4 regions of the Mesorhizobium sp. WSM3879 genome follow, and region 3 is predicted to be linked to each of the others. Evidence: riboswitches for the same ligand, from Rfam matches in the RefSeq annotation. Region 3 holds a riboswitch; each other region holds the start of a gene.
The links. Region 3 has a riboswitch for cobalamin ahead of CK218_RS29030 (DUF1636 family protein). Riboswitches for the same ligand answer to the same signal wherever they lie in the genome.

Region 1 (7,435 bases), on a different contig from region 3:
GCGGGTGAACGAGGTGGCCTCGCGGGCGCCTACTCGCTGGCAGCATTTCGTCGACGAATGCACCACCTATATCGAGATGGCGCTTGAGCCGGAAATCCAGCGCATCATGTTCAGGGACGGCCCGGCCGTGCTCGGCGATCCGGCTCAGTGGCCCAACGCCAGCGCCTGCACGGCTTCAATGACCGATCACCTGTCAAAGCTGCAGGAGGAGGGCGTCGTCGTTCCCGATCTCGATCCCGAGACCGCAGCGCGGCTCATCAACGGCGCCAGTAGCCAGGCCTCGCAGCGCATCGCCAATGCCAAGGATCCGGAAGCGACGTCGAAGAAGGTTGTGGCGGCGTTCAAGCAGCTGCTGGAAGGCCTGAAAACCAAATAGCATCCGGTCGCGGCGTTCCGGGCAATCACTCGGGTCCGCGCTGCCTCAGACAATTGTCCCCCGCTCAAAATCCCTCCGACATTGACTTTGGCAGGAGCGAGCGCATCCTCTCCCGCCAATTCTCTGAGGCGGAGGGTCGGGGCCATGTGGGACTTCAGCATCGGGCGGTCGGTGTCCATCATGATGCGGACGTGGCCGTTCATCGTCTTTCGCATCATCGTCTATTTCGGCATCACGGTGGCCTACATAACAGCGACCGGCACCGGCGCCAGCGTCGGTTACGGCGTCGGCCACATCTCGACCGATCCGGACGGGCCGATGTCCTTTGCCTTGTGGGGTGGGGTGGTCGGCTTCGGCGTGGTCTCGATCGCCGTCTACTGGATCCGCGAATACATTCTCTATGTGCTCAAGGCAGGCCATATCGCCGTCATGGTCCATCTGATCGACGGGCAGGACGTTCCCGACGGCCAGGGCCAGATCGCCTATGCGCGCGAAGTGGTGACGAAGCGCTTCGCCGAGGCCAACATCCTTTTCGTCGTCGACCAGCTGGTGAAAGGCGCCATCCGCGCCATCACAGGGCTGATCGGCGGCATTGCTGCGTTCCTACCAATTCCAGGCTTGAGCGGTCTGGTGAGCTTCATCAACACCGTCATCCGCCTGTCGCTGACTTATGTCGACGAGATCATCCTCGGCTACAACATCCGCACCCATTCCAACTCGCCTTTCGAGACCGCCAGGCAAGGCGTCGTGCTCTATGCGCAGAACGGCAAGTTGATGGTCAAGAACGCCGTCTGGCTGGCGGTGATCATGTGGGGTGTTTCCTTCGTCATCTTCCTTTTGATGCTGCCGCCCGCCGCCGCGATTCTCTGGGCCATGCCGGGCCAGCTTGCCGGCTGGGCCTTCGTGTTGGCCATCGTCTTCGCCTGGGCCTTCAAGGCGGCTTTCATCGAGCCCTTCGCCGTCGCTTCGCTGATGCAGGTCTACTTCGCCACCATCGAGGGCCAGGTCCCCAATCCGGAATGGGACCGGCGCCTGGCCGAAGCCTCGTCCAAGTTCAGGGAATTGCGCGACAAGGCGCTCAGCCCCTTCGGCGGCTCGCGCTGGGATTCGCCAAGGACCGCTTGAGCAGCAGCCCCGGCCACGAAGGCCGCCTGATCACGGCTTCGCCCCTTCACGGGAACCAAGGCGAGCGATCGCCGATTTGAGCGGCGCCTCGCCGGCGCCGCAAAAGGTCTCGCTCATCACCAGCTCGGGCAGCGGCAGGCGCTTGCCCCAGCCATGCGCTTCGAGGTCGGGCCTCGGCGCGAATTCCGAGACGCGGCCGACGCAGAGATAGGCGATCGGCGTGACGTGCTCGGGGATCGACAGCAGTCGCTTCAGCGCTTCGGGCTCGATGATGCTCACCCAGCCGACCCCGACGCCTTCCGCCCGCGCCGCGAGCCAGAAATTCTGCACCGCGCAGACGGTGCTGTAGAGGTCCATCTCCGGATTGTGCCAGCGCCCGAGCGGCGAGTTCTTCGAGCGCTGGCGGTCGCAGGTGATGCACAGGTTGAGCGCGCTTTCGCAGATGCCCTCGAGCTTCAGCTTGCGGTAGAGCGCCCGCCGCTCCACCTCGATCGCCGGCAGTTCCTGTTCGCGCGCGGCCAAAAACAGGTCGCGCACCTGCCGCCGCCTTGTGGCGTCCCGGATGATGATGAAGTTCCAGGGCTGCATGTAGCCGACCGACGGCGCGTGGTGTGCCGCGGTGAGCAGCCGCGCCAAAACGCTGTCGTCGAGATCGTCGGCAAGGAAATGGCTGCGCACGTCGCGCCGGGTGAACATGGCTCGGTAGACGGCGTCGCGCGCCAATTGGTCAAAGTCATCGCCGCCGGCGGCGGCTGTTCGTGCCTGCATCGCTTGTCCCCTTGCGATAAGCAGTCCTCCGCCTGACCATGCGGATGACCATGTCTGCCGGGCCGGTCTTCTGGCTCGGGATCGACCCGCATCCGGCGCCTTCCCGTCTGGGACAGTGGCGTTTGCCGGCGCGGTCCCCCTCACAGCGTTGGGCACGCCACGGATTTCAACCGTGTTCCCGATTCTCCCGCGTTGCGGGCACCAGGCAGCGACGCGACCTTATCGCGAAGCCGAAGCCGGGCCAATGCCGCCAGCGACACGATTGGGCGCGATTTCCCCAATCATTCGGCGCTGAAACATGGCTATCCGTGCGACAGGTGCCTAGATTAGGCGCCATGACCACTCGTCTTTACACTCATCCGGTATTCCTGGAACACCTCACGCCGCCCGGCCACCCCGAGCGGCCCGACCGTTTGCGCGCCATCGAGCGCGTGCTCGACGACGAGGCTTTTTCGGCCCTCGACCGCGTCGAGGCGCCGGAAGGCGACGAGGCGACGATCCTTTACGCGCATCCGGAGGATTTCGTCGGCCGTGTCCGCGCTGCGATTCCCGAGACGGGGATCGTCTCGATCGATGCCGACACCAGCGCCAGCCCGAAAAGCTGGCAGGCGGCGGTGACGGCGATCGGCGCGGCCAACGCCGCAGTCGACGATGTGTTTGAGGGCCGTGCCGCCAATGTCTTCGTTGCCGCGCGTCCGCCCGGCCATCACGCCGAAAAAGCGACCGCGATGGGCTTTTGCCTGTTCAACACCGCGGCGATCGCCGCCCGTTATGCGCAGGAGAAGCACCAGGCCGAGCGCGTCGCCATCGTCGATTGGGATGTGCATCACGGCAACGGCACGCAGGACATTTTCTGGGACGATCCGTCGGTGCTCTATTGCTCGACCCACCAGATGCCGCTCTATCCGGGCACCGGTGCCAAGAGCGAGACCGGCGCCGGCAACATCGTCAACGCGCCGCTTGCGCCGAGCACCGGCAGCGACACGTTCCGCGACGCCTTCCTGTCGCGCGTGCTGCCGTCGATCGACGCCTTCCAGCCGGATCTGATCATCATTTCCGCCGGTTTCGATGCGCACCATCGCGATCCGCTGGCCGCGATCAACCTGACCGAGGATGATTTCGACTGGGCGACCGGCCAACTGATGGAGCGCGCCGGGCGCCACAGCGGCAACCGGCTCGTCAGCCTGCTGGAGGGCGGTTACGATCTGCAAGGACTGGCATTTTCGGTCGCCGCCCATGTCGGGCGGCTGATGAAGGGATGAATGATGGCTGATGAAGCTAACCAAGACGTCAAGGCGATGAGCTTCGAACAGGCGCTCGACGCGCTGGAGAAGATCGTCGATGATCTGGAGCGCGGCGACGTTCCGCTCGACCAGTCGATCAAGATCTACGAGCGCGGCGAGGCGCTGAAGGCTCATTGCGACCGCTTGCTCAAGGCCGCCGAGGACAAGGTCGAGAAGATCAGGCTCTCGCGCGACGGCAAGCCGGTTGGAACGGAGCCGCTCGACGCCGAGTGAGGTGTATTGATATTCAGGTGAGGCCGCCTGCAAACGCGGCTTTCTGCGGTTCCGGTGCTCACGTCCTTCAAGTACGCTCCGGTCCGGTTCTCGGAACCCAGCATTTTCGGCTCGGTCTGACCTGAATCTCAACACACCTCGGTGCACAATGTCAGATCGGTTCGGGCAGAAAGCAGGTAAGGAGTTCAAGCATGTGCCGAAACATCAAGACCCTGTTCAACTTCGATCCGCCGGCGACCGACGACGAGGTCCATGACGCGGCGCTGCAGTTCGTGCGCAAGCTGAGCGGCGCGTCCAAGCCGTCCAAGCGCAACGAGCATGCATTCAACCACGCCGTCGAGGCGATCGCCGCCGCCGCGCGCGAACTGCTTGACAGCCTCGAAACCACCCAGCATCCGCGCAACCGCGAGGAAGAGGCTGCCAAGGCGAAGGCCCGATCCGCGCTCCGCTTCGCCTGACGCCGGTCATGAGCTTCTTTCCGGGCAACGATCCTGAGGCCGGCGACGCCTTCGCCTGCGACCAGATCGAGTTGATGGTCATTCCCAACGCCAAGGACATTGGCGGCTTCGAGGTTCGCCGCGCCTTGCCGACGGCGAAACGCAGGCTGGTCGGTCCGTTCATCTTCTTCGACCGCATGGGCCCGGCCATCCTGCGTGCCGGCCACGCGATCGACGTGCGCCCGCATCCGCATATCGGGCTGTCCACCGTCACCTATCTGTTCGACGGCAAGATCAGGCATCGCGACTCGCTCGGCACCGAAATGGTGATCGCGCCGGGCGACGTGAATTTGATGACCGCCGGCCGCGGCATCGTTCATTCCGAGCGCACGCCCGAGGAATTGCGCGGCGCGCCGATGTCGATTTCCGGCCTGCAAACCTGGCTGGCGCTGCCGGACAGCAAGGAAGAAATCGCCCCGGTGTTCGCGAACACGTCGGTCGTCCAACTGCCCGAAATCGATGCCGAGGGCGTTAGCGGCCGCGTCGTCATCGGCGAATTTTCCGGGCTGCGCTCGCCCGTCGCGACCGCCTCGGAAACGCTCTATGCCGATCTGCGGCTGGCGGCGGGCGCCAGCGTCAAAATCCCCGGCGACGCCGAGGAACGCGCCATCTACACGCTGGAGGGCGAGGTTTCGATTGCCGGCGACCGTTTCCCGGCCGAGCGGCTTTTGGTGTTCAAACCGGGCGAGGAAATCGTCGTGTCGTCCGAGCGCGGCGCGCATTTCATGCTGTTCGGCGGAGCGTCGCTGGGCTCCAAGCGTTATATCTGGTGGAATTTCGTTTCGTCCTCGAAAGAACGCATCGAGCAGGCCAAGGAAGAATGGAAGACGGGCCGCTTCGATATCGTTCCTGGCGATGAGGAAGAATTCATTCCGCTGCCGGAAGGTTAGCGCAGAATGGACATTCTGCGCCGGGCGCGTCACTGACACGCATTTACATTGGCGCGCCGTCAGCCTATCTCGCGCATAGCAAAGCGCATATTTGAAGGTTAACCCAAGGTTAAGTTGACAGGCCGTCCCCGAGTGAACCCGAAGCCTGACACGCCGCTCCTCGACAAAGTCCGCATTCCCGCGGATTTGCGGGCGCTTGATGAACGCGAGCTGCCGCAGCTGGCGACCGAACTGCGCGCGGAGCTGATCGACGCGGTGTCGCACACCGGCGGCCATCTTGGCGCCGGTCTCGGCGTCGTCGAGCTTACGGTTGCGCTGCACTATGTCTTCAACACGCCGGAAGACCGGCTGATCTGGGACGTTGGCCACCAGGCCTATCCGCACAAGATCCTGACCGGCCGCCGCGACCGCATCCGCACGCTTCGCCAGGAAGGCGGTCTCTCCGGCTTCACCCGGCGCGCAGAGAGCGAATACGACCCCTTCGGCGCAGCGCATTCCTCGACTTCGATTTCGGCCGGCCTCGGCATGGCGATGGGCCGCGACCTTTCGGGCGGCCGCAACAATGTCATCGCCGTCATCGGCGACGGCGCCATGTCCGCCGGGATGGCCTATGAGGCGATGAACAACGCCGGCGCGCTCAATGCCCGCCTGATCGTCATCCTCAACGACAACGACATGTCGATCGCCCCGCCGACCGGCGCGATGAGCGCCTATCTGGCGAGGCTTGCCTCCGGCAAGACTTATCTCGGCCTGCGCGATTTCGGCAAGAAGCTGACCTCCTATCTCGGCAAGCGCGCCGACAGCGCCATCACCCGCGCCGTCGAGCACGCGCGCGGTTACGTCACCGGCGGCACGCTGTTCGAGGAGATGGGATTCTTCCACATCGGCCCGATCGATGGACACAATTTGGAGCACCTGATCCCGGTGCTGAAGAACGTCCGCGATAATGGCGACGGGCCCATTCTGATCCATGTCGTCACCCAGAAGGGCAAAGGCTACGGGCCGGCGGAGGCCGCCGCCGACAAGTATCACGGCGTCAACAAGTTCGACGTCATCACCGGGGCGCAGGCGAAAGCGCCGGCCAACGCGCCGAGCTACACCAAGGTCTTCGCCGAGAGCCTGATCCAGGAGGCGCGCGAGGACGAACGAATCGTGGCGATCACCGCCGCCATGCCGAGTGGCACCGGCCTCGACCTCTTCGGCGAGGTGTTCCCGGCCCGAACCTTCGATGTCGGCATTGCCGAGCAGCATGCGGTGACTTTCGCCGCTGGCCTCGCCACCGAAGGCTACAAGCCTTTCGCCGCCATCTATTCGACCTTCCTGCAGCGCGCCTACGACCAGGTGGTGCACGACGTGGCGATCCAGAAACTGCCGGTGCGCTTCCCGATCGACCGCGCCGGCTTCGTCGGCGCCGACGGCGCCACGCACTGCGGCGCCTTCGACACGACCTTCCTTGCCTCGCTGCCCGGCTTCGTCGTCATGGCCGCCGCCGATGAGGCGGAGCTTCGCCATATGGTGCGCACGGCAGCCGACTACGACGGCGGCCCGATCGCCTTCCGCTATCCGCGCGGCAACGGCGTCGGCGTCGACATGCCGGAGCGCGGCTCAGTGCTCGAGATCGGCAAAGGCCGCATTCTCAAGGAAGGCACCAAGGTGGCGCTGCTCTCGTTCGGCACGCGGCTGCAGGATTGCCTGCTGGCCGCCGAGGAACTCGGCGCCGCGGGCCTTTCGACCACCGTTGCCGACGCTCGCTTCGCCAAGCCGCTGGACGAGGATCTCATCCGCCGCCTGGCGCGCTCGCATGAGGTTCTCGTCACGGTCGAGGAGGGCGCGGTCGGCGGCTTCGCCAGCCAAGTGCTGCATTTCCTTGCCCATGAAGGCCTGTTGGAAAACGGCCTCAAGGTGCGCCCGCTGGTCTTGCCGGACGAGTTCACCGATCATGCCAAGCCTGAGAAGATGTATGCCGACGCGGGCCTCGACACGACCGGCATCGTGCGTACGGTCTTCGCCGCACTCGGCCATGGAATGCAGGCGCAGCGCGCCTGAATCGAAAACTCAGCTCTCCGATTGAGTTTGCCGGCTGCGGCTGCAACTGTTTGTTTAGGTTTTCATTTGGCCGTTCGGTTACCTTGTCTTTTGGCCGATTTTCAACGGGCGCCCTGCTAAGACCCTGGTCGTAGGCAGGGGATAAGAACAATGAAATCGTTCCTTTGCGGCATGGCCTTGCTGGGTGCCATGGCCGCGCCGGTGGCAGCCGAAACG
Region 2 (7,435 bases), on a different contig from region 3:
TGTCGAGAACACCACGCGCAACGCGCTCTCCGTCTGCACGGCCTACGGCATAAAGGTGCCGGTGGCGAAAGGCTCTCCCGGACCGCTGATCATCGACCAGGTGCTGGCCGTCGAGATCCACGGCGAGACCGGGCTGGACGGCCCGGAGCTGCCGCCCGCCTCGTTCGAGCTCGACCAGCGCCATGCCGTCGACTTCATCATCGAGACGGTCATGGCGCATGAGCCGAAAACCGTCACGCTGGTGCCGGTCGGGCCCTACACCAACATCGCTCTAGCCGTGCGCAAGGAGCCGCGCATCGTCGAGCGGGTGAAGCGGGTCGTCGCGATGGGCGGAAGTTTCACGCGCGGCAACATCACGCCGGCGGCCGAGTTCAACGTCTATGCCGACCCGGAGGCCGCCGACGTGGTGTTCCGCGCCGCTTGGGACGTCACCATGGTGGGGCTCGACCTCACGCACCAGGCCTTGGCCACCCCCGACCTGCAGGACAGGGTGCGCGCCGTCGGCGGGCCGATCGCCAAATTCATCCTCGACATCTGGGAATTCATCGCGACCACGCATGGCGGCCTGCTGCAGATAGCCTATCCCGCCGTCCATGACGCCTGCTGCGTGGCGGCGATGATCGATGCAGGCGTCTTCACCACCGAGAAGGCCGATATCCGCGTCGAGCTTGCCGGACGCTGGACCAAGGGCATGACGGTCTGCAATTTCGAGAAGCTGGGCGGCATGCGCCATTTCGGCGGCACGGCGAGCGAGCAGGTCGATTTCCGCCACACCGTGGCGATGAAGCTCGACCATGCGAAATTCTGCGACCTGATCGTCGATGCGCTCGAGCGCCTCACCAGTCAAAAGGCGTGAGGCGCTCCAGGGGCAAGGCCTAGCCGGCCCTCACAGCAGGAACGATTGCCTGTCGCGCAATGTGGCGCTGATGGCGGCGATGCCGGTCTCGATCTCGCGCTTGTTGGCCAGGATCGCATCGCCGGCCGCACCCTCGACCATCGATCGCAACAGGTCGGCCTGGCCGACCAGCACCGCGTCCTTGTCGGCCAGCGCGATGAGCGTTGCGGCTTCGAGCCGGTAGCGCGGGCGCCTTGCCGCCCTGGGCGACTCTCAAGCCTCCAGGCCGGCGCACGCCAGGAGGTGGGGGAGAATTGGCCCGGCGAAGCGAGACGGGGCCACTCCGACGAGAGCCCGGCGTCGGCATCAGCAACCGGCGCTGGCACGGTGGTGTCCTTGTTCTGTTGCATTTTAGTTGAAACTAATTTGAAAGTTGCCCGTTAGCAGCGCGTAGGCGAGCTCAAACTTGCCCTGCTGTCGACAGCTAAGTTGAAAGGAGAAGTCCTAAGCCTTTTTCAGTGCTTGGCGTTGCCGAGACCGCTTTTCTATCATTCGTCTTTCGAGCGGCCTCCAGCCGCGCCGGTCACCGCCGAGGCCGATGCCTGGCAGGGCGAGAAGTCGCCATCGCTCGGCACGCATTCGCGCGACGAAGGCTTCGCAGACCGCTGTCGAGCGGACGCTCGATGAGGAGCCACACAAGGTTGGCCTTGGAACAAAGGTCTGGCCATGAAAAAATACCTAGCAGCCGCGCTGGCGATCGCCATCCCGATCGGGCCTGCCTCGGCGCTTGACGTCGGCGTCGGCGGCAAGGTCGGCGGCATCGGCGTGGGCGCCGGATTGGGCGCCGGTTCGCAAGGCGTGTCGGCGGGCGTGGGCGCCAGTGCCGACGGTGTCGGCGGCGCAAACGTCGGCGCATCGACTGGCGGCGGATCGCTCGGCGTCAATGCCGGCGGCAATCTGGGCAGCACCAGCACAGGCGTTTCGACAAGCGTGGGCGGCGCCGCCGCGGGCGACGATCCTTCCGCCGTCAGCGGATCGGCTGCCTCTGCGCAGAACCCGGCCGCGGTGCCGACAGCCCCTGCTTTGGCCAAGAGCGCGACGCAGACCATTGTGCTGCCTCCAGTGCTGAGGCCCTCCAGATCCGCCGGCGGCGACCTCCGGCGGGTCACCAAAGGCTATCGCATCGCGCCGCTGTCACCTCCGAAGGCGATACGGGGCACGCCGGCCGCCGTGGTGCGCGCCTGTCGCGCCGCGATCACGGCGGCCGCCAAGCCCCTCGGCGCCGTGCGTGTTTACACGGTCAGCGCCGGCCCCTTGCGTCAACGCCGAAGCGGGCTCAACGCGCCGATCGAGGTGCGCATAGACTATGACAGGCGAGGCGGCATCGAAGTGAGGCAGGCGAAAGTCGGCTGCCGCCTAAATGCGAAGGGCGCGGTCACCGCGGTGATTTAGGCCAAAGGCACAACGGCCGTTGCCATCCTTCCTGCCGGTTGCAACCTCGGCGGTTTGGCAATTCCTCGCCCCCACAAGGTGGAAGGGAGAGGTGGCTCGGCGCAGCCGAGACGGAGCGGGGGAGCGCCATATCCGACAACCCTGCCGACCGCAGTCCGGATCTCAGCCGGCTGCAGACAAGGCGCCCGCGCTTCGGCTAGAGTTCCGCCGGGCGCAAAAAATCATCGAAGGGGAGCATTGCGATGAACGAAGTCAGGCCGATCGCCGAGATCGCCAGCTATCACGCCCATATCTACTACGGCGGGCAGGCCGAGCGGCAGCATGCCGAATGGCTGCGCCAGCGCATCGCAGAGCGTTTCCGCGTGCGCCTGGGCAATTGGCGCGACGAGCCGGTCGGCCCGCACCAGCAAGCCATGTACCAGGTCTCCTTCGCGACCGAGATCTTTGCCACGCTGGTTCCCTGGCTGATGCTGAACCATGGCGGCCTAAGCATCCTCATCCATCCCAACACCACCAACCCCAAGCGTGACCACCTTATCGACCCGATCTGGATCGGCCAGGCGCTGCCGGTGAAGGGCGACGTGCTTGACGAAGAGGACGAGGCCGAAGAGGCGCTGGAGGTGAATACCGAGCCGACGCTGGGGGTGTGAGGGGGGCGCAGCCCTCTCGTCACGATGGCGTGAGGGGCCTCTGGCCGTCGGAGTTGTCGATTGACTGGCCAACCGCGGTGTGGCGAATTCGCGCTGATGGTTCCCTTCGGGGATCAAAAGGGAACGCGGTGCGGAGAAATCCAAAGCCGTGGCTGCCCCCGCAACTGTAAGCGGCATGCCGTTTTCACGATGCCACTGGCTGCATGGGCCGGGAAGGCGAAAGCGGCGGCAATCCGCGAGCCAGGAGACCTGCCATCATGGACGTCAAAGCAGAACATCGGACGGGGTGATCCGGTGTGCGCGCCTGGCCGGACGGCGGGGCGAGTTCCCTGCGATGACAGGCAACGTCAAAGGCAGAACCATGCTGATCCAACTATCGAAAATGCTGAACAAAAGCGCGCCCGACCTGAAGGCCAGACTGATAACAATCTACGGCGCGCTCGCCGTTCTGAACGTCGGGGCGTGGCTGTGGGCTTTCGTCGCCTTCCACGACAAGCCGACATTGCTTGGCGTCGCTCTCGTTATTTATGGCCTCGGCTTGCGCCATGCCGTCGACGCCGACCACATAGCGGCCATCGACAACGTCACGCGCAAGCTGATGCAGAACGGCAAACGGCCGGTCTCCGTCGGCTTCTTTTTCGCACTCGGCCATTCGACGATCGTCGTCATTGTCGCTGCGGCCATCGCGGCAGCAACGTCCCTGCTCGGCCGTTTCCAGAGCCTTCAGGAGATTGGCGGCACGATCAGTACCGGCGTTTCCGCACTCTTCCTGCTCGCCATCGCGGCGATGAACATCGTCATCTTCTTCTCGATCTACAGAAGCTATCGGCGGGTGCGGGCCGGTGGGGCGTTTGTCGAGGAGGATCTGGACCTGCTGCTCAACAATCGCGGCTTCCTGGCCCGCGTCTTCCGCCCGATGTTCCGGCTGGTGTCGCGCAGCTGGCACATGTTCCCACTTGGTTTCCTCTTCGGCCTTGGCTTCGACACCGCGACCGAAGTCGCCATGTTCGGCGTGTCCGCGGCACAAGCGGCCAAGGGCGTGCCGTTCGAAGCCATTCTGGTCTTCCCGGTGCTTTTCGCGGCCGGTATGTCACTGGTTGACACGACCGATGGTGTGATGATGCTCGGCGCCTATGAGTGGGCCTTCGTCAAGCCGATCCGCAAACTGTACTACAACATGACGATCACCCTGGTGTCGGTCCTTGTCGCAGTGCTGATCGGCGGCATCGAGGCGCTCGGCCTGATCGGTGACAAGTTTGGTCTGTCGGGCGGCTTCTGGAACGGCGTCGGCACGCTCAACGACAATTTCAACAATCTGGGCTTCGCCATTATCGGCATCTTCATCGCCGCCTGGGCGATCTCCTACCTCGTCTACAAGGCCAAGGGGCTGGATGATGTGGAGAGCGGATCCGCAGCAAAGAGTTCATGAGCCGCCGGCCGCGGCTGGCTGCAGCAGGCCAGCCGCATCTCTCTGCCATCAGACGCCGGCGGGCTGCCAGCGTGCCTCCTTGAATGCCTCGGCATCGGGAAGCCGACGGCGGCAAAGGCGACGATCGCCAGCCCCTGCAGCGGTGCCCGGCTTGACATTTTTGTTCCTATTTTGTTCACTATTGGCAGACAGCAACAGGAGATCGCCGGCCCGTGCGCACGCGCTTCAAAGGCATGCTGAGGACCCGTAGCCCAAGCCTTTGGAAGCGTGACGGAATTCTGCGCTTGGATAAGCCAGGGGTTAAGGCCTGGGATAAGCCCCATAATCCATAAGCCAGAATCCAGAGTCCAAATATCCAGCGTCCAGAACAGAAAAGCTGGCGCTTTTCTGTTCTAAAAAAGCGGGGAAGGGGAAAGCAAAAATGGGAGCAGCGCAGGCCAGCGACGTGCGGCGATACGGCAGGCTCGGCGGCGCAGCGGGTCCCGAGGCGTTGCGGCCGGCCGTCCGGTCGGTCCCCTCAGGATGCAGCCGCCCTCACGTCAGCCCGGCGATCTGCTCATCGCCGTCCAGCTCCGCCCCGCGGGCGACAACCACGTTGGCGAGCGGCGCCGAGAGCGTCCAGCGAACGAGGCCGGGCAGCCGTTCCATGGAGGCGCTGCCGGAGAGGCTGGTGGGGACGACGCGTTGGAGAACGACGCTGCCGAAGCCTTTGTGCGGCTTGGCATCGGCGGCCGCGGCAGGTTCGGAAAAATGTTCCTCCCAGACCAGCTCGAAGTCGCTGCCTTCGGGGGCCGGTGCTACCCGCCAGTCCATTCGCACGGTTCCGGCGTCGCCGGCCAGGGCGCCGTATTTCGTCGCGTTGGTGCCCAGCTCATGCAGCGCCATGCCGATGTTCTGCACCGCGTTCAGCCGCAGCGTCACGTCCGGCCCGGATGGCGAGATGCGCTCTTCGTGTCCGAACGGCCGCAAATGTTCGCGCACAAGGTCGGCCATGCCTGCGCCGCGCCAGTCGTTGAGCACCAAGAGGTCGTGCGAGCGCGACAGCGCCATGATGCGTTCGCGGATCTGGTGTTCGAACGCGCGCGGGTCCGTCGCGCGTTTGCTCGTCTCGCGGATCATGGAAAGGATCACGGCGTACTGGTTTTTGACGCGGTGGTTCACCTCGCGCATCAAGAGTTGGATCTGCTGTTCGCTCGCCCGTTTTTCGGTGATGTCGGCGGCCATGCCGAACCATTCCAGGATGCTGCCGGTGTCATCGACGATCGGGATTGCCCGTGAGGTGGTCCAGCCGGCGGACCCGTCGGCGCGCCGCACCCTGTGCTCGAGCTCGAACACGCCGCGCTCCATGATGGCGCGCTCGATCGCCGCCTGGATGCTCGCCTGGTCTTCCGGGAACAGGTATTCGTCGCGCCAGCGGATCGCCGGCCCCTGAGCGCTCGACAGGAAGCCGCGGCCGTCCAGCTCATGCATTTCCTGCCAGTCCGGGCTCATCCGATAAACCACGTCGGAGCTGGCATTGACCAGCGCGCGAAACCGCTGCTCGCTTTCGCGCACCTTTGCTGCCGCCAGCACCCGGGCCGTGGTTTCCGAAACGATGCAGAGCACGGCTTCAACCGTGCCGTCCTGCGCCCGCACCGCGGAATAGGAGATGTCGAAATACACCGTCTCGCCGACTAGGCCGGATCGTTCGATGTAGAAAGGCCGGTCCTTGGCCGAGAAGGTTTCGCCGGTTTCGAGAACGCCGCGCAGCAGCGGCTCGAGGTCGGTCCAGAGCTCGGACCAGTTTTCCTCGGCGGGGCGGCCGAGCGCCCGCGGATGCTTGTCGCCGATGGTCGGCGCGTAGGCGTCATTGTAGAGCGCGACAAACTCCGGCCCGCAGAAAAGCACGATCTGGGCTTCGGCGGCGAGCATCAGGTCGACCGTCGTCCTCAGGCTGAGCGTCCATGTCTCGATCGGCCCGAGCGGGCTTTCCGACCAGGGATATTCACGAATGAATCGCGCCATCTCGCCGTTTCCGCGAGGCCACGATTCATGGAAGAGCCCGTCAGCCATAGGCGCATTAACGCGCGACGCCGTTTATGTATCCGTCTCCATCACGCAAAATTTTAGCCATCGTGAATAGACGCCAGGCCGCCGGTCCGCCGGAGGAATATTTCGGGCGCAGTTTCGTTAGCTCCTCATACGATGCCGTTTGAGGCAAAGTGCATATGTCCCGCAATCACGCATTGAAGCCGCCAGAGCGGCCGGCTCTGGCCCAACGGAGGTACCAGAGATGAAAACGGCTGTTTCGACCTCTCTTTCGAGACGAAGCGTCGTCGCCGTGCTGGCGGCGGCGGCCGCGTCGACCGCCATATTGCCCGCTGGCGATGCGCTGGCGCAGACCAAGCAGACCGCGCCGGACAAGAGTCTATACGATCGGCTGGGGGGCGTGTTCGCCATCGCAGCCGTGGTCGATCACTTCAGCGACGCCGTCGTGAAAAACCCCATCGTCGGCAAGAAGTCCAAGAACCCGCAACTGCGCAAATGGCACACCAAGAACCTCGAACGGCTGCCGGGCCTCAAGTTCATGCGTACGCTGTGGGTGTGCGATGTTTCCGGCGGCCCCTTCAAGTTCGTGGCCACCGAGCCGGGCGCGACGCCGCTCGGCCTCGAGGAGGCCCACAAGGAGCTGAAGATTTCTCCCGCCGAATTCGACGAGGTCGCAGCGGAACTGGGGCGGACGCTCGACCGCTTCAAGGTTCCGAAGGCCGAAAAGACCGAGGTCCTGGAAGCCTTTGCCGCGCACAAGGATGAGGTCACTGCCGGCGCTGTCACAAAGGGGTGAGGCTCAGCGCGAATCCGGCGAACAGGCGAGGGCGGTCGCCGCTCCGCCTATCCCCCCGCCAGCCGCGGCAGAAGGAAAATCTCCGCCCCCGGCGGCAGTTCCTTCGACCACGTGTCGCGATAGATCGTCCCGTCGATCGCGACCGCGATGCCGCGATCGAGCAGGGGTTCGAACGCGGGATGCTGTTCCGCAAGCTTGCGGAACAGTTCCCTGATGTCCTTGGCCTCGATGTCGAGCTTGTCATT
Region 3 (7,435 bases):
TCGCCTTTTCATCGCCCGGAAGGACGTAATCCGTTCCCTCCCACGGGCTCAAAAAGTCAAAGTTTCTAAATTCCTGCTTCAATTCCACCGGCTCATAGATGACTCGCTTGGCCTCGTCGTCGTAGCGAACCTCGACGAAGCCGGTCAGCGGGAAGTCCTTGCGCAGCGGATGCCCTTCAAAGCCGTAGTCGGTGAGGATGCGGCGCAGGTCCGGATGGCCGGAGAAGAGCACGCCGTAGAGATCATAGGTCTCGCGCTCGAACCAGTCGGCGCCGGGATAGACGCCGGTCAGCGACGGCACCAGCGTCTCCTCGTCGGCCTGGACCTTGAGGCGGATGCGGACGTTCTGCTTCGGCGACAACAGGTGGTAGACGACGTCGAAGCGCTTGGCACGCGACGGATAGTCGGCGCCGCAAATGTCGATGATCGAGACGAACTGGCAGCGCGGGTCGTCGCGCAGGAAGGTCGCGACCTCGGTCAAGTTGCCCGGCTCGACGCAAACCGTCAGTTCGCCATAAGCAAGCACCGTTTCGCCGATGCGGCCGGAGAGCTTCTCGCCGAGATAGGTGGAGAGTTCGTGCAACGCCAAGGCCATTGGTTCACCGTTCGATCGTGCCGGTGCGGCGGATCTTCTTCTGCAACAGGAGAATGCCGTAGAGCAGCGCTTCGGCGCTCGGCGGGCAGCCGGGGACATAGATGTCGACCGGCACGATGCGGTCGCAGCCGCGCACCACCGAATAGGAATAGTGATAATAGCCGCCGCCATTGGCGCACGAACCCATCGAGATGACGTAGCGCGGCTCCGGCATCTGGTCGTAGACCTTGCGCAGCGCCGGCGCCATCTTGTTGGTCAGTGTGCCCGCGACGATCATGATATCGGACTGGCGCGGAGACGCGCGCGGCGCGACGCCGAACCTCTCTGAGTCATAGCGCGGCATCGAGGTGTGGATCATCTCGACCGCGCAGCAGGCGAGACCGAAGGTCATGAACATCAGCGAGCCGCTGCGCGCCCAAGTGATCAGCGCCTCGGTCGAGGTGACAAGGAAGCCCTTGTCGGCCAGCTCATTATTGATCTCGAGGAAGAAGGGATCGTCCTCCCCCACCGGCCTGCCGGTGTTGGGATCGATGATGCCCTTGGGCTTCGGCGCGACGAGGGTGCCTGAACTGTCGTTCAATCCCATTCTAGCGCTCCTTTTTTCCATTCATAGGCAAAGCCGATGGTCAGCACCGCCAGGAACACCATCATCGACCAGAAGCCGAGCATGCCGAGCTTGGAGAAGGACACCGCCCACGGGAACAGGAAGGCGACCTCGAGATCGAAGATGATGAACAGGATCGACACCAGGTAGAAGCGGATGTCGAACTTCATGCGGGCGTCGTCGAACGAGTTGAACCCGCATTCATAGGCGGAAAGCTTTTCCGGATCGGGATTGCGGTAGGCAACCAGGAACGGCGCAACGATCAGCGCCAGGCCGACAACCATCGCCACTGCGATGAAGAGCACGATAGGCAGATACGAACTTAGGAGTGCGCTCATGCGGCGACTTTCCTTCGGCGGCCAGTTCACTTTGATTACAGCAACGGACTCTAAGGCGGAAGCGTGACAGTTTAACCCGCTGAACCGTTTTAGGTGGCCTATGCTGCGACGCGGCGAGGGTTAGCGCAGCGGTTTCGGCGACGCAAGTCAAACCTTGTTCAAAATCCGGCGCTGGACGCCATATCGGAAGAAACTGGTCCGATCCGCTCCTGTTTGATTTCCTTCATGTTTTACTCCACTTTTCTATCCTGACATATCTCCCGCCATTTGCCTGCTAGCATGGCCGGAATCACCGACTGGAAACCCCGGCAAAGGATCGGTAGCTGGATGAAGGAAAAGATCTCGCTCGCCGCAGCAAGGCGCATTGCGCTCGGTGCGCAGGGTTTTACCGATGCGCGGCCTGCCGGCACGCCCGATCGTCGCCATCTCGCCCGCGTGCTTTCCCGAACTGGCCTGCTGCAGATCGATTCCGTCAGCGCCGTGGTGCGCGCCCACTATATGCCGCTCTATTCGCGCCTCGGCCCCTACCCGCTTGCGCTGCTCGACAACGCGGCCGTCACCCGCAAGCGAACCGTCTTCGAATACTGGGCCCATGAGGCTTCCTTCCTGCCCGTCGAGACCTATCCGTTGATGCGCTGGCGCATGCAGCGCGCCGAGCAAGGCGAGGAAATGTATCTCGGCCTCGCCAAATGGGGCCGCGAGCGCAAGGCGATGATCGAGGAGATCTACGGCCAAGTCGCGCAACGCGGGCCGATCGCCGCCTCCGACATCGAAGGCCACAAGGGCAATGGCGGCTGGTGGGGCTGGAGCGAGGCCAAGCACGCTTTCGAATGGCTGTTCTGGGCCGGGCGCATCACCACCGCCTACCGGCGCGGATTCGAGCGCTATTACGACCTGCCCGAGCGGGTTCTGCCGCAGGCCGTGCTCGACCTGCCGGTGCCCTCGGTCGAGGACGCGCATCGCGAATTGCTGCGCATTTCCGCCCGCGCCCATGGCATCGCCACCTATGGCGATCTGCGCGACTATTTCCGCCTGGCGCCTGGCGATACGAAGGCCAGGATCGAGGAACTGGTCGAGATGGGCGAACTGCTGCCGGTGAAGGTCGAAGGCTGGGACAAGCCCGCCTATCTCCACAAGGACGCCCGCTTTCCGCGCCGGATCGAGGCCCGCGCCCTGCTCGCGCCCTTCGATCCGGTGGTATTCGAACGCACCCGGACGGAAAAACTCTTCGGCTTCCGCTACCGCATCGAGATCTACACGCCGGCCGAGAAGCGCCAGTACGGCTACTACGTGCTGCCTTTCCTGCTCGGCGACCGGATCGTTGCCCGGGTCGATCTGAGAGCTGACCGCCCGGCCGGCGTGCTGCGCGTCCATGCGGCTTTTGCCGAAGCCGGCGCTCCCGCCGAAACGGCCGCACAGCTCTTCGATGAGTTGAAACAGATGCAGGCATGGCTCGGCTTGGAAACCATCGAGGTGACGCCGGCCGGCGACCTTGGGCCGGCGTTGGCCGACATTTCGGTGTCGTAGCCGCGCGTTGACATGCCAGCACCTCTAAGCCTAAATCCGCCGCAGACGGTCTCCTCCCGGCAAGGGGAGGAGCCAAGAGGGAATGCGGTGCGGGAAAACCCAAATCCGCGGCTGTCCCCGCAACTGTGAGCGACGAGCCTCAGCCGAAAACCACTGGGATGTTCCCGGGAAGGCGGCGCAAGGCGACGACCCGCGAGCCAGGAGACCTGCCGTCTGAGACATGAGAATCCGATCGCTCGGCGGGTTTTCCGGGCAAGGAGCCTGGTTTTGGATCGCAACGTCAGTTTTCCGGCTAGTACCGCGGACATTTCGTCCGAACCCCGCGACGCGCTATCGGAAGTGACCGTCATCGTCTGCTCCTCCTGCCGCGATGAGACCGGTTCGGACGCGCATCCGCGCGCCGGCGCCCTCCTTGCCGAAGACGCGCGCCGCGCCGCGCCGGACGAGAAAATCCGCATCCGCACCGTCGAGTGTCTCGGCAATTGCAAACGCCGCCTGAGCGCGGCGCTGCTGCGCGACGGCTGCTGGAGCTATGTCTTCGGTGACCTGGAAACGACCAGCGGCGCCGACCTCGTCACCGGCGCAAAGCTCTTTGCCACCTCGACCGACGGCCTCATCCCCTGGCGAGGCCGGCCCGATTCCCTCAAGCGCGGCCTGGTTGCCCGCATCCCTCCCCTCGACCTGCTGAAGGACTGACATGACCGCATCCCTCTCCCGTGTTCCCTGCACTGTCGTCACCGGCTTTCTCGGCGCCGGCAAGACCACGCTGATCCGCAACCTGCTCGAAAACGCCAAGGGCAAGCGGCTGGCGATCATCGTTAACGAATTCGGCGATGTCGGCATCGACGGCGAGATCCTGAAAGGCTGCGGCATCGACACCTGCCCAGAGGAAAATATCGTCGAGCTCGCCAATGGCTGCATCTGCTGCACCGTCGCCGACGATTTCGTGCCGGCGCTCGACCAGATCCTGTCGCGCACGCCGAAGGTCGACCACATCCTGATCGAAACCTCCGGCCTCGCTTTGCCGAAGCCGCTCGTCCAGGCCTTCCAGTGGCCGACGGTGAAGAGCCGCGTCACGGTCGATGGCGTCATCGCCGTGGTCGACGGTCCGGCGCTGGCCGACGGCCGCGTCGCCTCCGACCTAGACGCCTTGCAGGCGCAGCGCGCCGCCGACGATTCCCTCGACCACGATGATCCGGTCGAAGAGGTGTTCGAGGACCAGATCGCCTGCGCCGACCTCATCATCCTGTCGAAGAGCGATCTGATGGACGCGGCCGGCTCGGAGCGCGCCAATGCCGTCATCGGCGAGCATGTGGCGCGCGCCGTCAAGGTCGTGCCGACCGCGCAGGGCAAGGTCGACCCCTCCGTGCTGCTCGGTCTTGGCCTCGCCGTCGAAGACGACATCGAGAACCGCAAGACCCATCACGATGACGAGCTCGACCATGAGCATGACGATTTCGACTCCTTCGTCCTCGATATCCCGTCCATCGCCAGTCCGGATGAGCTGGCAAAGCGCGTCGCTCTCGCCGCCGAGCAGGAAAACGTTCTGCGCGTCAAAGGCTTTGTCGAGGTGGGTGGCAAGCCGATGCGGCTGCTGCTCCAAGCCGTCGGCCCGCGCGTCAACCACTATTACGACCGCGCCTGGACGCCGGACGACGACCGCCGATCGCGGCTCGTCGTCATCGGCCTCAAGGGGCTGAACCGCCCGGCGATCGAGCGTATCCTCGCCGGCTGAGGCAAGACCGAACCGCGATGCACATCCTCACCACGACATCCGCCTCGCTCGACGATCTCGCCGAGCCGATCGACCTCAGGCAGACGCCTGCGGATGTCGTGGCCCTGTCCTTCACCGACAGCGATCTCGCCGGCCTCGCCGCTGCCTGGAAGGCCGACGCCGCTCGGCTGCCGTCGATGCGGCTGGCAGCACTTCGCGATCTCCGCCATCCGATGTCGGTCGATCTCTGGATCGGAAGTGTCGCGCGCCATGCCAGGGTCGTCCTGGTCCGCATTCTCGGCGGCTACGACTGGTGGCGCTACGGCTGCGACCAGCTCGCAGCGGTTGCGCGCGAGCGAAATATCAAACTGGCGCTGCTGCCGGGCGAAAGCCACGACGAGGATCTGCGGCTGATCGAAGGCTCGACCCTGCCGCGCGCCGAACTCGACGCCCTGCTCGGCTATTTCCGCGAAGGCGGCCCAGCGAACATGAGCGCGCTGGTGCAAAGACTGGCAAGGCTCGCCGGGTCGGATACGGCCGTGGCCGAGCCGGTGAGCGTGCCGAAGGCGGGGTATTACCAGGCTGGATTGGGGGTTGTAGAGGAGCCTGAGATCATCGATGTCGGCGGTCCTTCACACCCCCCTCTGTCCTGCCGGACAGAGGGGGGTGTGACAGAGCTCAACATCGACAGCGTCGGTGCCCCCGTCATCCCCATCCTCTTCTACCGTTCGATGCTGCTCGCCGCCGACGTCGCCCCAATCGATGCCCTGACGGAGGCGTTGCGGTCGCAGGGCATCATGCCCGTGCCGATCTTCGTTTCGAGCCTCAAGGACCCGGTATCGCTGGCTTTCGTCGAAACCGCCATCACCTCGTTGAACCCGTCCGCCATCGTCACTGCAACCGCCTTCGCTTCCGGTGCCGAGCCTGGTGCCGAAACGCTCTTCGACCGTGCCGGCGTGCCGGTGTTCCAGGTCATCGTCGCCACGACGCGGCGCGAAGTCTGGGAGAAAAACCAGCGCGGCCTGGCGCCCGCCGACCTTGCCATGCATGTCGTGCTGCCCGAGCTCGATGGCCGTATCCTCGCCGGCGCGATCTCCTTCAAGGGCGAGATTGACACCGATCCGGCGTTGGCCTTCCGCGCCTTCGCCAACCGTCCTGAGGCGGATCGCGTCGCGCAGGTCGCCGCTCGCGTCGCGGCGATCATTCGCCTGCAGCAGACCGAGCGGGCGGAACGCAAGCTGGCGATCCTGATTCCGGATTATCCAAGCGCGCCCGGACGCACCGGCTATGCTGTCGGCCTGGATGTGCCGTCGAGCGTGCTCGCCATGCTGCATGACCTGAAGGAACAGGGCTATACGGTTGACAGGATTCCGCAATCGCCGCGCGGATTGCTGGAGGCACTGGAGCTTGGCGGTCAAGGGTTGACCCTGCGCGATTATCGAAACCTCTCGTCGGAGCTTCCCGAAGCAGCACGCGACGTAGTTGAGGCGGCATGGGGCAAAGCCAACAACGAAGCTCACGTCAATGCGCCCCCCTCTGTCCTGCCGGACATCTCCCCCACCTGGGGGGAGATTGGCAGTTCTGCTGCCGGCTCTTTTCCTGCACCGTGGGGGATTGGCGAAAGCCACCACGCAAGCTCAATCTCCCCCCTAGTGGGGGAGATGTCCGGCAGGACAGAGGGGGGCGCGACAGAACGCCTACCTTTGCAGACAAGCCCCGAAACCCGCTTCCCCTTCCGCGCCGCCGCCTTCGGCAACGTCACCGTGGCGCTGGCCCCCCACCGTGGTCGCTCCGCAGACCGCCGCGCTGACTACCATGACCCGACCCTTCCCCCGCGCCACGAGCTGATCGCCTTCGGCCTGTGGTTGCAAAAGTCGCTCGGCGTCCACGCCATCGTCCATGTCGGCGCGCATGGCACGCTCGAATGGCTTCCCGGCAAGACGGTCGCGCTCTCCGACAACTGCTTCCCTGAGATCGTCACCGGCTCTCTGCCCGTCATTTATCCTTTCATCGTCTCCAATCCCGGCGAGGCGGCGCAGGCCAAGCGCCGCATCTCGGCCGTCACGCTCGGTCACCTGCCGCCGCCGCTGACCGGCGCCGGGCTCGACGAGGCGCAACAGAGGCTTGAGCGGCTGGTCGACGAATACGCACAAGCCGACGGGCTCGACCGCCGCCGCCGTGACCGACTTGCAAGGCTGATCGTCGAAACGGCGCAGAAGACAGGCCTTGCTTCTGAAGCCGGAGTTGCCGGAACCGATGCGCCGGACGAGGCGCTGCGCCGCATCGACGCGTGGCTGTGCGACCTCAAGGATTTTGCCGTCAAGGACGGGCTGCATGTCTATGGCCGCGCGCCCGATGACGAAGCCGATCCGCTGCGCCGCCAAAGCGTCGAGACCGAAAAAAACGCCCTGCTCGCTGCGCTCGACGGCCGTCACATCAAGGCCGGACCGGCAGGCGCGCCGGCGCGCGGTCGTTCCGATGTCCTGCCCACCGGCCGCAACCTTTTCACCTCAGATCCGCGCACCATGCCGACGTCGACGGCCTATGATCTCGGGCAGGCGGCGGCGGAAGAAGTCGTGCGCAGCTACATGCAGAGCCATGGCGACTGGCCGCGCTCGTTGGTCATCGACCTCTGGGGCTCCGCCTCGTTGCGCACC
Region 4 (7,435 bases), on a different contig from region 3:
TCTGCTCCGGCCCGAGCGGGGCGAGACGCACCGTGCGGACATAGTCGACATGGCCGACGACGAACATCGAGGGCAGCGAGGTAGCGTAGGTCTGGCCGGCGGCTCGCTCGGCCGGCGTCAGCCCGGCAAAGACCGGCCCATGGACGCGTCCGTCGCGCGACCAGGTCTCGGCGCCGGCGCGTAGGCCGCCGGAAAACTCCGGCGCATCATTATCCGCATAGCGCGCCCATTCCGGATCGTCATGCCTCGCCATCAGGCCGCGCCCATAGATCGGCACCAGCCGCGACAGGTCCTTGTGCACGCCCGGGCAATGCAGGCATTCGTTGAAGTTCTCCCAGAAGATTTTCCAGTTGCAGTTCATCACCTTGGTGAGCCGGTGCCCGGGGACGAGCGTCTCCAGCGGCCAGTTCGAAAGATCGCGGGAGGCGGAGTCGAAGGAGGCTTCCGCCGAGCCATCGGGCTCCACTGCGAGATTGATGAAGACGAAGCCGCGCCACACTGACAGCGCCACCCGGTAGAGCGGATAATTGTCCTTGTCGAAGCCTTCGGGCAGCGATTTCGATGGGACACGGACGAGATCGCCGCGCAGCGAATAGGACCAGGCGTGGTAGGGGCAGGTGAGCAGCCTTGCCTTCAGCCGCCCTTCGCTTTCCTGGCAGAGCTGCGAGCCGCGATGCCGGCAGGTGTTGTGGAAGGCGCGCAAGCTCCCGGCCTCTTCGCGCAGCACGACGACCTGCTGCGAGCCGATACGCGCGGTTCGAAAGGCAAGAGGTTCCGCGAGATCGGCTTCGCGGCAAACCATGAGCCAGCTCCGATACCAGATCGCTTCGAGATCGAGCCGGTAAGCGTCGGCTTCCCGATAGGCGCTTGCAGGCAACGTCGGCTCGAGGCTGGTGAGGCCATTGTAGCGGCTGTGTTCGCTAGGATTTGGCTGCATGAGCGGCTCCCCTTGGCTGATGACAGCCGACACCCGGGCAGGACCGTTGTCAATTGCGCGGCCATTGTCGCTTCCGGGTGCTGCCCTTAAGGTCACTTCGTAATCGCCTGCGGTTTCGCCGGCTGCCCAGGATTGCAAAGTATGCCTGCAAGAACGATGTCGCTGACCGTGGAACTGGTCGCCCGCTGTTTTCGCGCGGTCGATGACCCGGGGCCCGACCCGGATGCCGAGCATCTCGTGGACAGCGACTATGAAGCCATGCTGGATGCATTCGAGGCCGAGCTACCTGCAACCGAGCCTCTCTGGCTGTTCGGCTACGGCTCGCTGATCTGGAAACCGGAAATCGAGCATTTTGAGGAGCGCGTCGCCGTGGCTCGCGGCTGGCATCGCTCCTTCTGCATGAAGATGACGCGCTGGCGCGGCACCAAGCAAAGGCCCGGCCTGATGATGGCGCTGGATCGTGGCGGCCAATGCAAGGGCGTTGCTTTCCGCCTGAACGGTGGTGACCGCCGGCAGGCGCTGGACAGGCTTTTTCGCCGCGAGATGACGCTGAAGCCGACCAGCTACCGACCGCGCCTGCTGCAACTCGCAACCGACAAGGGGCCGTTGAGAGCGCTTGCCTTCGTCATCAATCGCAAAGGCACGACCTATGCCGGCCCACTCAACGAAGACGAGGTGGTCGAAAGGCTGGCGACCTCGTGCGGCCACTGGGGTTCAGGCGCCGACTATCTCTACAACACGGTGAAGAACCTCGAACAGCGCGGTATTCACGACCGCCATTTGTGGCGATTGCAGAAGCTCGTCGCCGAGCGGATCGCCGGATCTTAGTCCGAAACCGGTGCCGCAATCACGCTGCGGCGTGACGGAATTTGGTTTGCCGGTCGCGACGATTCTGCCTATAGTCGATGGCGTCGTCGGTTCCGTTTTTGGAGCCAAGAGGGAATGCGGTGAGGGTGGAGTCTTTGCCCTAAGCCGTGGCTGCCCCCGCAACTGTGTGCGGTAGTCCTCTCCATATACCACTGAGGTTTGTCCTCGGGAAGGTGGGGAAGGGTGCGAATCCGCGAGCCAGGAGACCTGCCGGCGACAGGAAAGTTGACTTCGATGCCCTCGGGTGGAGGGCGAAAGGACAAGACATGAATACCGCTTCCGTCTCCCTCGGCGCCTCCGTCTCCTCGCAGTCGCGCATCATGCAGCTGGCTCTCGCCGCGCTGCTCGGCATTTTCGTCGTCGGTTTCGTCGGCTTCTCGCACATCGATGCGGTCCACAACGCTGCCCACGACTATCGTCACTCGATGGCTTTTCCCTGCCACTGACGAAGGCCCGATATCATGAATCTGTTTCGCAACGTCGTGTTCGTCGCGGCGATCGCAGGGCTCGTGGCGGGCATCGCGCTTGCCTGCATGCAGGCCTATGCGACCGTGCCGCTGATCCTCAAAGCGGAAGTCTATGAAAAGGCGAGTGGCGGTCATCACCACGACCATGCCGCCAACACTGGAACTGGCACTGCCATGAGCTCGGCCGAACCGGCGGGCAATGCGATGAGCAGCGCCGCTCCTGCGTCGACGGAAGCGGCGGCTCCGACCGAGGACGAGGGCTGGGCTCCGGCCGACGGCTTCGAGCGCTTCGCCTTCAACGTTGTCGCAAACATCGTCACCGGCATCGGCTTCGCGCTGATCCTGGTCGCGGTCTCGGAATTCGCCGGTGGCATCGGCAGCTGGCGCCAGGGCGTGTTCTGGGGCCTTGCCGGCTTTGCGGTTTTCACGCTCGCGCCCGGCCTCGGCCTGCCGCCGGAACTGCCGGCCATGCCGGCGGCGGAACTTCTGCCGCGCCAGATCTGGTGGATTTCGACGGTGGCCGCAACCGCGGTCGGCCTTGGATTGATCGCCTTTCGCAAGTCGCTGCCCTTGGCAATTCTGGCGGTCGTGCTGATCGTCGCTCCGCACGTAGTCGGCGCGCCGCAGCCCGTCAGCTTCGAGACGGCGATTCCCGAGGGGCTGCACCATCAGTTCGTGGTGGCGGTGACCCTCACCGATCTGGTCTTCTGGCTGGTGCTCGGTGCGGCCGTCGGTGTGGTGCGCGGCCGCTTCACCGGTACGTCGACCAGCCTGCGCGACAGCTTTGCCTGATCGCGCGGAGGGCCATCTGACCTTCATCATCGGCGGTGCGCGCTCCGGCAAGAGCGCGCATGCCGAGTGCCTGGTGGCGGCAAGCCCGTCGCCTTGGGCCTATATCGCCACCGCGCAGGCCTATGACGAGGAGATGCGCGAGCGCATCGCGCTGCATCGCTCGCGCCGCGGCAAAGGCTGGGTCACCGTCGATGCGCCGCTCGACCTGGTCGGCGCGATCGACGCCTTGCCCGATCACCAGCCGGTGCTTATCGATTGCCTGACATTGTGGCTGAGCAATCATATGCTGGCGGACCACGATATCGAGGCCGAGTGCCGGCGGCTCTCGGATGTGCTTTCGCAGCCGCGCGGACCGTGGTTTGTGGTGTCTAACGAAGTCGGGCTCGGCATCGTGCCGGACAATGCGCTGGCGCGCCGGTTCCGCGACGCCGCCGGGCGGCTCAACCAGCAGGTCGCGGCTGTCGCCGACAGCGTGCTGATGATGGTGGCGGGGCTGCCGCTCAAGGTGAAGTGACATGGGCGAGATCAAAGACACGATCATCGACGACAAGGATGCCGAACGCCATCGAGCCAAGATGGCCAAGCGCAAGGCGGTGCAGGATGCCGAGGTGGCCGGCAAGACGATCGAGAAGGGACTGCTGATCGTCAATACGGGGCCGGGCAAGGGCAAGACCACGGCTGCGTTCGGCCTGGCGCTGAGGATGCTTGGCTACGGCAAGCGCGTCGGCGTCGTCCAGTTCATCAAGGGCAAATGGCACACGGGCGAGAAGGATGCCTTCGCCGCCTTCGGCGATCGCGTCGTCTGGCACGCGATGGGCGAGGGCTTCACCTGGGAGACGCAGGACCTGAAGCGCGACATTGCCGCCGCCGAGGCTGCCTGGGCGAAGGCGCTCGAGCTGATTGCCGACCCTTCGATCAGCCTCGTCGTCCTCGACGAGCTCAACATCGCTCTGCGCTACGATTATCTCGAGCTGGAAAAGGTGGTCGCGGCGCTGAAGGCGCGCCGCGAGGGCCTGCATGTCGTCGTCACCGGCCGCAACGCCAAGCCGCTGCTGGTCGAGGCCGCCGATCTCGTCACCGAGATGGGGCTGACCAAGCACCATTTCGCGGCCGGTGTGAAGGCGCAGCAGGGGATTGAATTCTGAGGCGCCTTAGCCGCCGATCAAAATGGTCAGGTAGATCACCGTCGCCGATAGAATCGCGAACAGGCCGATCAACAGCCCGTCGGCGACGCGATAGAGTTCCAGCGCCTGCCTTATGTCGGTGCTTTCGGCCTCGCGCCTGCCGCCTTCGCCCATGAAGGCATCCTCGACGACCTCGCCGCCATAACTGCGCGGTCCGGCCAGGGCGAGCCCCAGCGCGCCGGCCATGGCGGCTTCCGGCCAGCCGGCATTGGGCGAACGGTGCTTCTTCGCGTCACGCCGCATGACCTGCCAGGCGTTGCGGGGGTCGGCGCCCTTGACGATGAAGGCCGCCAGCACAATCAGCAGGCCGGTGAGCCGCGATGCCGGCAGGTTGACCAGGTCGTCGAAGCGAGCGGCCGCCCGGCCGAAGGCCTCGTATTTCGGCGTGCGGTGGCCGATCATGGAATCGGCGGTGTTGGCGGCCTTGTAGGCAGCACCCCCGGCCAAACCACCGACACCGGTCCATATGGCAGGCGCGACGACGCCATCGGAGAAATTCTCTGCCAGGCTTTCGATCGCGGCTCGGGCAACGCCCGCCCTGTCGAGCTTGTCCGGATCGCGGCCGACGATGCGCGAAACGGCGATGCGGCCGAGCGTGAGGCCGCCGGTCTCCAGCGCATCGGCGACATCCTCGACATGCTCGGCGAGGCTCTTCTGCGACAGAAGCGAGGAGCTGAGAATGGCCGCGATGACCAGGCCGGACGGAAAGATCAGCCAGAGCAGGACATGCAGCGCCAGGCCTATGGCCGCCGGCACCAGCAGGACGACCAGAAGCGCCTGGAGGCCGCGGCGGCGACGCAATTCGTCGGAATCGGTGGCGCGGTTGAGCCTGCGATCGAGAAAGGATATCAGCCTGCCGATCCAGGTTACCGGATGACCGATGGCGTTAAACAGCCAGTCCGGGTAGCCAAGGGCACGTTCGATGGCGAGTGACAGGAAAGCGATCAGTATCGACATGAAGCTTCTAAGCGGAGCGGTTGCAGCGGTTGATCACGGCGGCAGCCTTGGCCGGGCAAGCGCGCTCTTTCCTCATGCGCCACAGCCTTTCCTTGACCTCTCGACAGGTATCAATCCGCACTCCTATCCGCTTTTCGATCTGCCCGCCACCGCCCTGTCACGATTGCCCGAGCCAGGACGACTGCGCGAATTGGCCGAAATTGCGGCCAAGGCGTATGGCGCGCGGTCGGCGGCGCATGTCGTGGCCGCGCCCGGCACGCAGATCCTGTTGCCGCGGGTCGCTTCGCTGGTGAGGCCCGGCAAGGCACTGGTGCTGGGTCCAACCTATGCCGAGCACGCCAGGGCGGCCGCGATTGCAGGCCATGCGATTGTGGAGGTGGGCGACTTCGACGCCTTGGCGGACGCTGACCTTGCCGTGCTGGTCAACCCGAACAATCCGGATGGGCGAGTGATCGAAAGGCACCGCCTGGTCGGCCTTGCTGCGCGGCTTCGCGCGAAGGGCGGCCTGCTGGTGGTCGACGAAGCCTTCATGGATGTCGGCCCGGTCCAACACAGCCTTGCCGGCGATGTGGGCCAGGGTGGTATGGTGGTGCTGCGCTCCTTCGGCAAATTCTTCGGCCTTGCCGGCGTCAGGCTTGGTTTCGCGCTGGCCGACCAACTGACAGCCGAGCGGCTGGAGGCGCAGCTTGGGCCATGGGCTGTCGCCGGTCCTGCACTTGAATACGGAATCCGCGCATTGGCGGATGCCGGGTGGCAGGATGACATGCGACAGGGCCTGGCAGCCGATGCCAAGCGCCTCGACGCGCTGCTCAGCCGATTCGGTATCGCGGTCGCCGGCGGCACCAGTTTGTTCCGCTATTTGTCGTTCTCCGATGCTGCCTCCCTGTTCTCCGCTCTTGGCGAACGCGGTATCTTGGTCCGCCATTTTGCCGATCGTCCGCACGCCTTGCGCGTCGGTCTGCCCGGCAGCGAAGAGGAGTGGCAGCGGCTCGAGAGCGCGCTTGCAGCGTGGGCCTCGCGGCGCGACTATGCGCCGAAGGAGTGCTGACGATGATCCATGTCTGTTCGCTGTCGAAGGTGGAGGAGACCGTTGCGAGAACCGGCGCGGAGCGCTTGCTGTCGCTGCTCGCCGACGGCACCGGGATCATCCGTCCGGCCTCGATACTGGCCGAAAACCATCTGCATCTCGTCATGCACGACATCGTCGCCGCGCAGGAAGGCATGACCATGCCGGGCGAGGAGCATGTGCGCGCGCTGCTCGACTTCGCCTATCGCTGGGACAGGGCCAAACCGATGGTCGTGCACTGCTATGCCGGTATCAGCCGCTCGACGGCATCGGCCTATATTATCGCGGCGGCACTGGCGCCCAAACGCGACGAGGCGGAGCTGGCGAAGACGCTGCGCTTTCTCTCGCCGTCAGCGACGCCCAATCCAAGGCTGATTGCCGTTGCGGATATGTTGCTTGGGCGAGAAGGCCGGATGATCGCGGCGGTCGAAGCAATCGGGCGCGGTGCAGATGCCTTTGAAGGGATTCCGTTCGAACTCAGCATTAGAGATTGAGCTCGCACTGTTCCGCTACGCCAGCCAGTCGGCAAGCCTCGCCTTACGCACATCCCTGGCCAGGCTGATGAAGCCATCGGCCTGATGCTCGGCCGTGAGCCGGCCTTTTTCGGCGGTGGCGATGCTGGCGTCGCCGACCACGCCGTTCGGATTGAGGTCGCTGGCGATCCAGGCGAAGGCGTGCGTTCCGGTGTGCCGCAGCAGGGCGAATTCCTTTTCGGCGCGACCGACATTGGAGGCGAAATTGTCGGCCTTGCCCATATCGACGAGATCTGGCCGGAAATGCAGCATCAGCGAGGTCTCGACATCGCCGCCATGGATGCCGTGACGGTCCTCGAGCTCGGTATACATGCCGGAGGGACGGCCGAAGCGCTGCCAGCTCGTCTTCACCGCCAGCATCTTTGCGCGCACGCGCAATTCGCGCGTGACAATGCCCATGATCTCCTCGTTGCCGCCATGCGAGTTGACGACGATCAACTTTCTGACCCCGGCGCGGGCGACCGAGAGGCCAAGCTCGGTCCAGGCGTCGACCAGGGTGGTGGCCGGCAAGGTGAGCGTTCCCGGCGCATGCAGATGCTCGTTCGACTTGCCCACCGCCTGCACCGGCAGGAGGCGGATGTCGATGTCCTCGGGCAGGCGCGCAATCACCGTCTCCAGCATGCCCATCATGA

Region 1: another riboswitch for cobalamin. It lies ahead of bluB (5,6-dimethylbenzimidazole synthase); the one in region 3 lies ahead of CK218_RS29030 (DUF1636 family protein).
Region 2: another riboswitch for cobalamin. It lies ahead of CK218_RS23640 (HoxN/HupN/NixA family nickel/cobalt transporter); the one in region 3 lies ahead of CK218_RS29030 (DUF1636 family protein).
Region 4: another riboswitch for cobalamin. It lies ahead of CK218_RS25600 (CbtB domain-containing protein); the one in region 3 lies ahead of CK218_RS29030 (DUF1636 family protein).

Annotation. Positions count from the first base shown of each region.
Region 1 is NZ_NSFZ01000002.1:426,955-434,389, forward strand. Features, by position in the region: gene CK218_RS05445 (TetR/AcrR family transcriptional regulator) at 1-376, shown strand, start outside; gene CK218_RS05450 (hypothetical protein) at 521-1,501, shown strand; gene bluB (5,6-dimethylbenzimidazole synthase) at 1,532-2,269, opposite strand; cobalamin riboswitch at 2,312-2,490, opposite strand; gene CK218_RS05460 (histone deacetylase family protein) at 2,605-3,531, shown strand; gene CK218_RS05465 (exodeoxyribonuclease VII small subunit) at 3,535-3,786, shown strand; gene CK218_RS05470 (DUF2277 domain-containing protein) at 3,978-4,244, shown strand; gene CK218_RS05475 (pirin family protein) at 4,253-5,173, shown strand; gene dxs (1-deoxy-D-xylulose-5-phosphate synthase) at 5,306-7,219, shown strand; gene CK218_RS05485 (hypothetical protein) at 7,370-7,435, shown strand, end outside.
Region 2 is NZ_NSFZ01000012.1:67,066-74,500, forward strand. Features, by position in the region: gene CK218_RS23625 (nucleoside hydrolase) at 1-856, shown strand, start outside; gene CK218_RS30755 (hypothetical protein) at 887-1,030, opposite strand; gene CK218_RS23630 (hypothetical protein) at 1,562-2,287, shown strand; gene CK218_RS23635 (DOPA 4,5-dioxygenase family protein) at 2,530-2,937, shown strand; cobalamin riboswitch at 3,018-3,209, shown strand; gene CK218_RS23640 (HoxN/HupN/NixA family nickel/cobalt transporter) at 3,299-4,366, shown strand; gene CK218_RS23645 (HWE histidine kinase domain-containing protein) at 4,901-6,370, opposite strand; gene CK218_RS23650 (group 1 truncated hemoglobin) at 6,687-7,190, shown strand; gene CK218_RS23655 (MoaD/ThiS family protein) at 7,238-7,435, opposite strand, start outside.
Region 3 is NZ_NSFZ01000021.1:27,123-34,557, reverse strand. Features, by position in the region: gene CK218_RS29050 (NADH-quinone oxidoreductase subunit C) at 1-595, opposite strand, end outside; gene CK218_RS29045 (NADH-quinone oxidoreductase subunit B) at 600-1,181, opposite strand; gene CK218_RS29040 (NADH-quinone oxidoreductase subunit A) at 1,172-1,537, opposite strand; gene CK218_RS29035 (winged helix-turn-helix domain-containing protein) at 1,865-3,064, shown strand; cobalamin riboswitch at 3,094-3,293, shown strand; gene CK218_RS29030 (DUF1636 family protein) at 3,332-3,760, shown strand; gene cobW (cobalamin biosynthesis protein CobW) at 3,762-4,799, shown strand; gene cobN (cobaltochelatase subunit CobN) at 4,817-7,435, shown strand, end outside.
Region 4 is NZ_NSFZ01000014.1:138,960-146,394, reverse strand. Features, by position in the region: gene CK218_RS25610 (aromatic ring-hydroxylating dioxygenase subunit alpha) at 1-937, opposite strand, end outside; gene CK218_RS25605 (gamma-glutamylcyclotransferase) at 1,079-1,765, shown strand; cobalamin riboswitch at 1,836-2,034, shown strand; gene CK218_RS25600 (CbtB domain-containing protein) at 2,071-2,250, shown strand; gene CK218_RS25595 (CbtA family protein) at 2,266-3,063, shown strand; gene cobU (bifunctional adenosylcobinamide kinase/adenosylcobinamide-phosphate guanylyltransferase) at 3,056-3,577, shown strand; gene cobO (cob(I)yrinic acid a,c-diamide adenosyltransferase) at 3,579-4,208, shown strand; gene cbiB (adenosylcobinamide-phosphate synthase CbiB) at 4,215-5,204, opposite strand; gene cobD (threonine-phosphate decarboxylase CobD) at 5,203-6,252, shown strand; gene CK218_RS25570 (tyrosine phosphatase family protein) at 6,255-6,764, shown strand; gene CK218_RS25565 (creatininase family protein) at 6,780-7,435, opposite strand, start outside.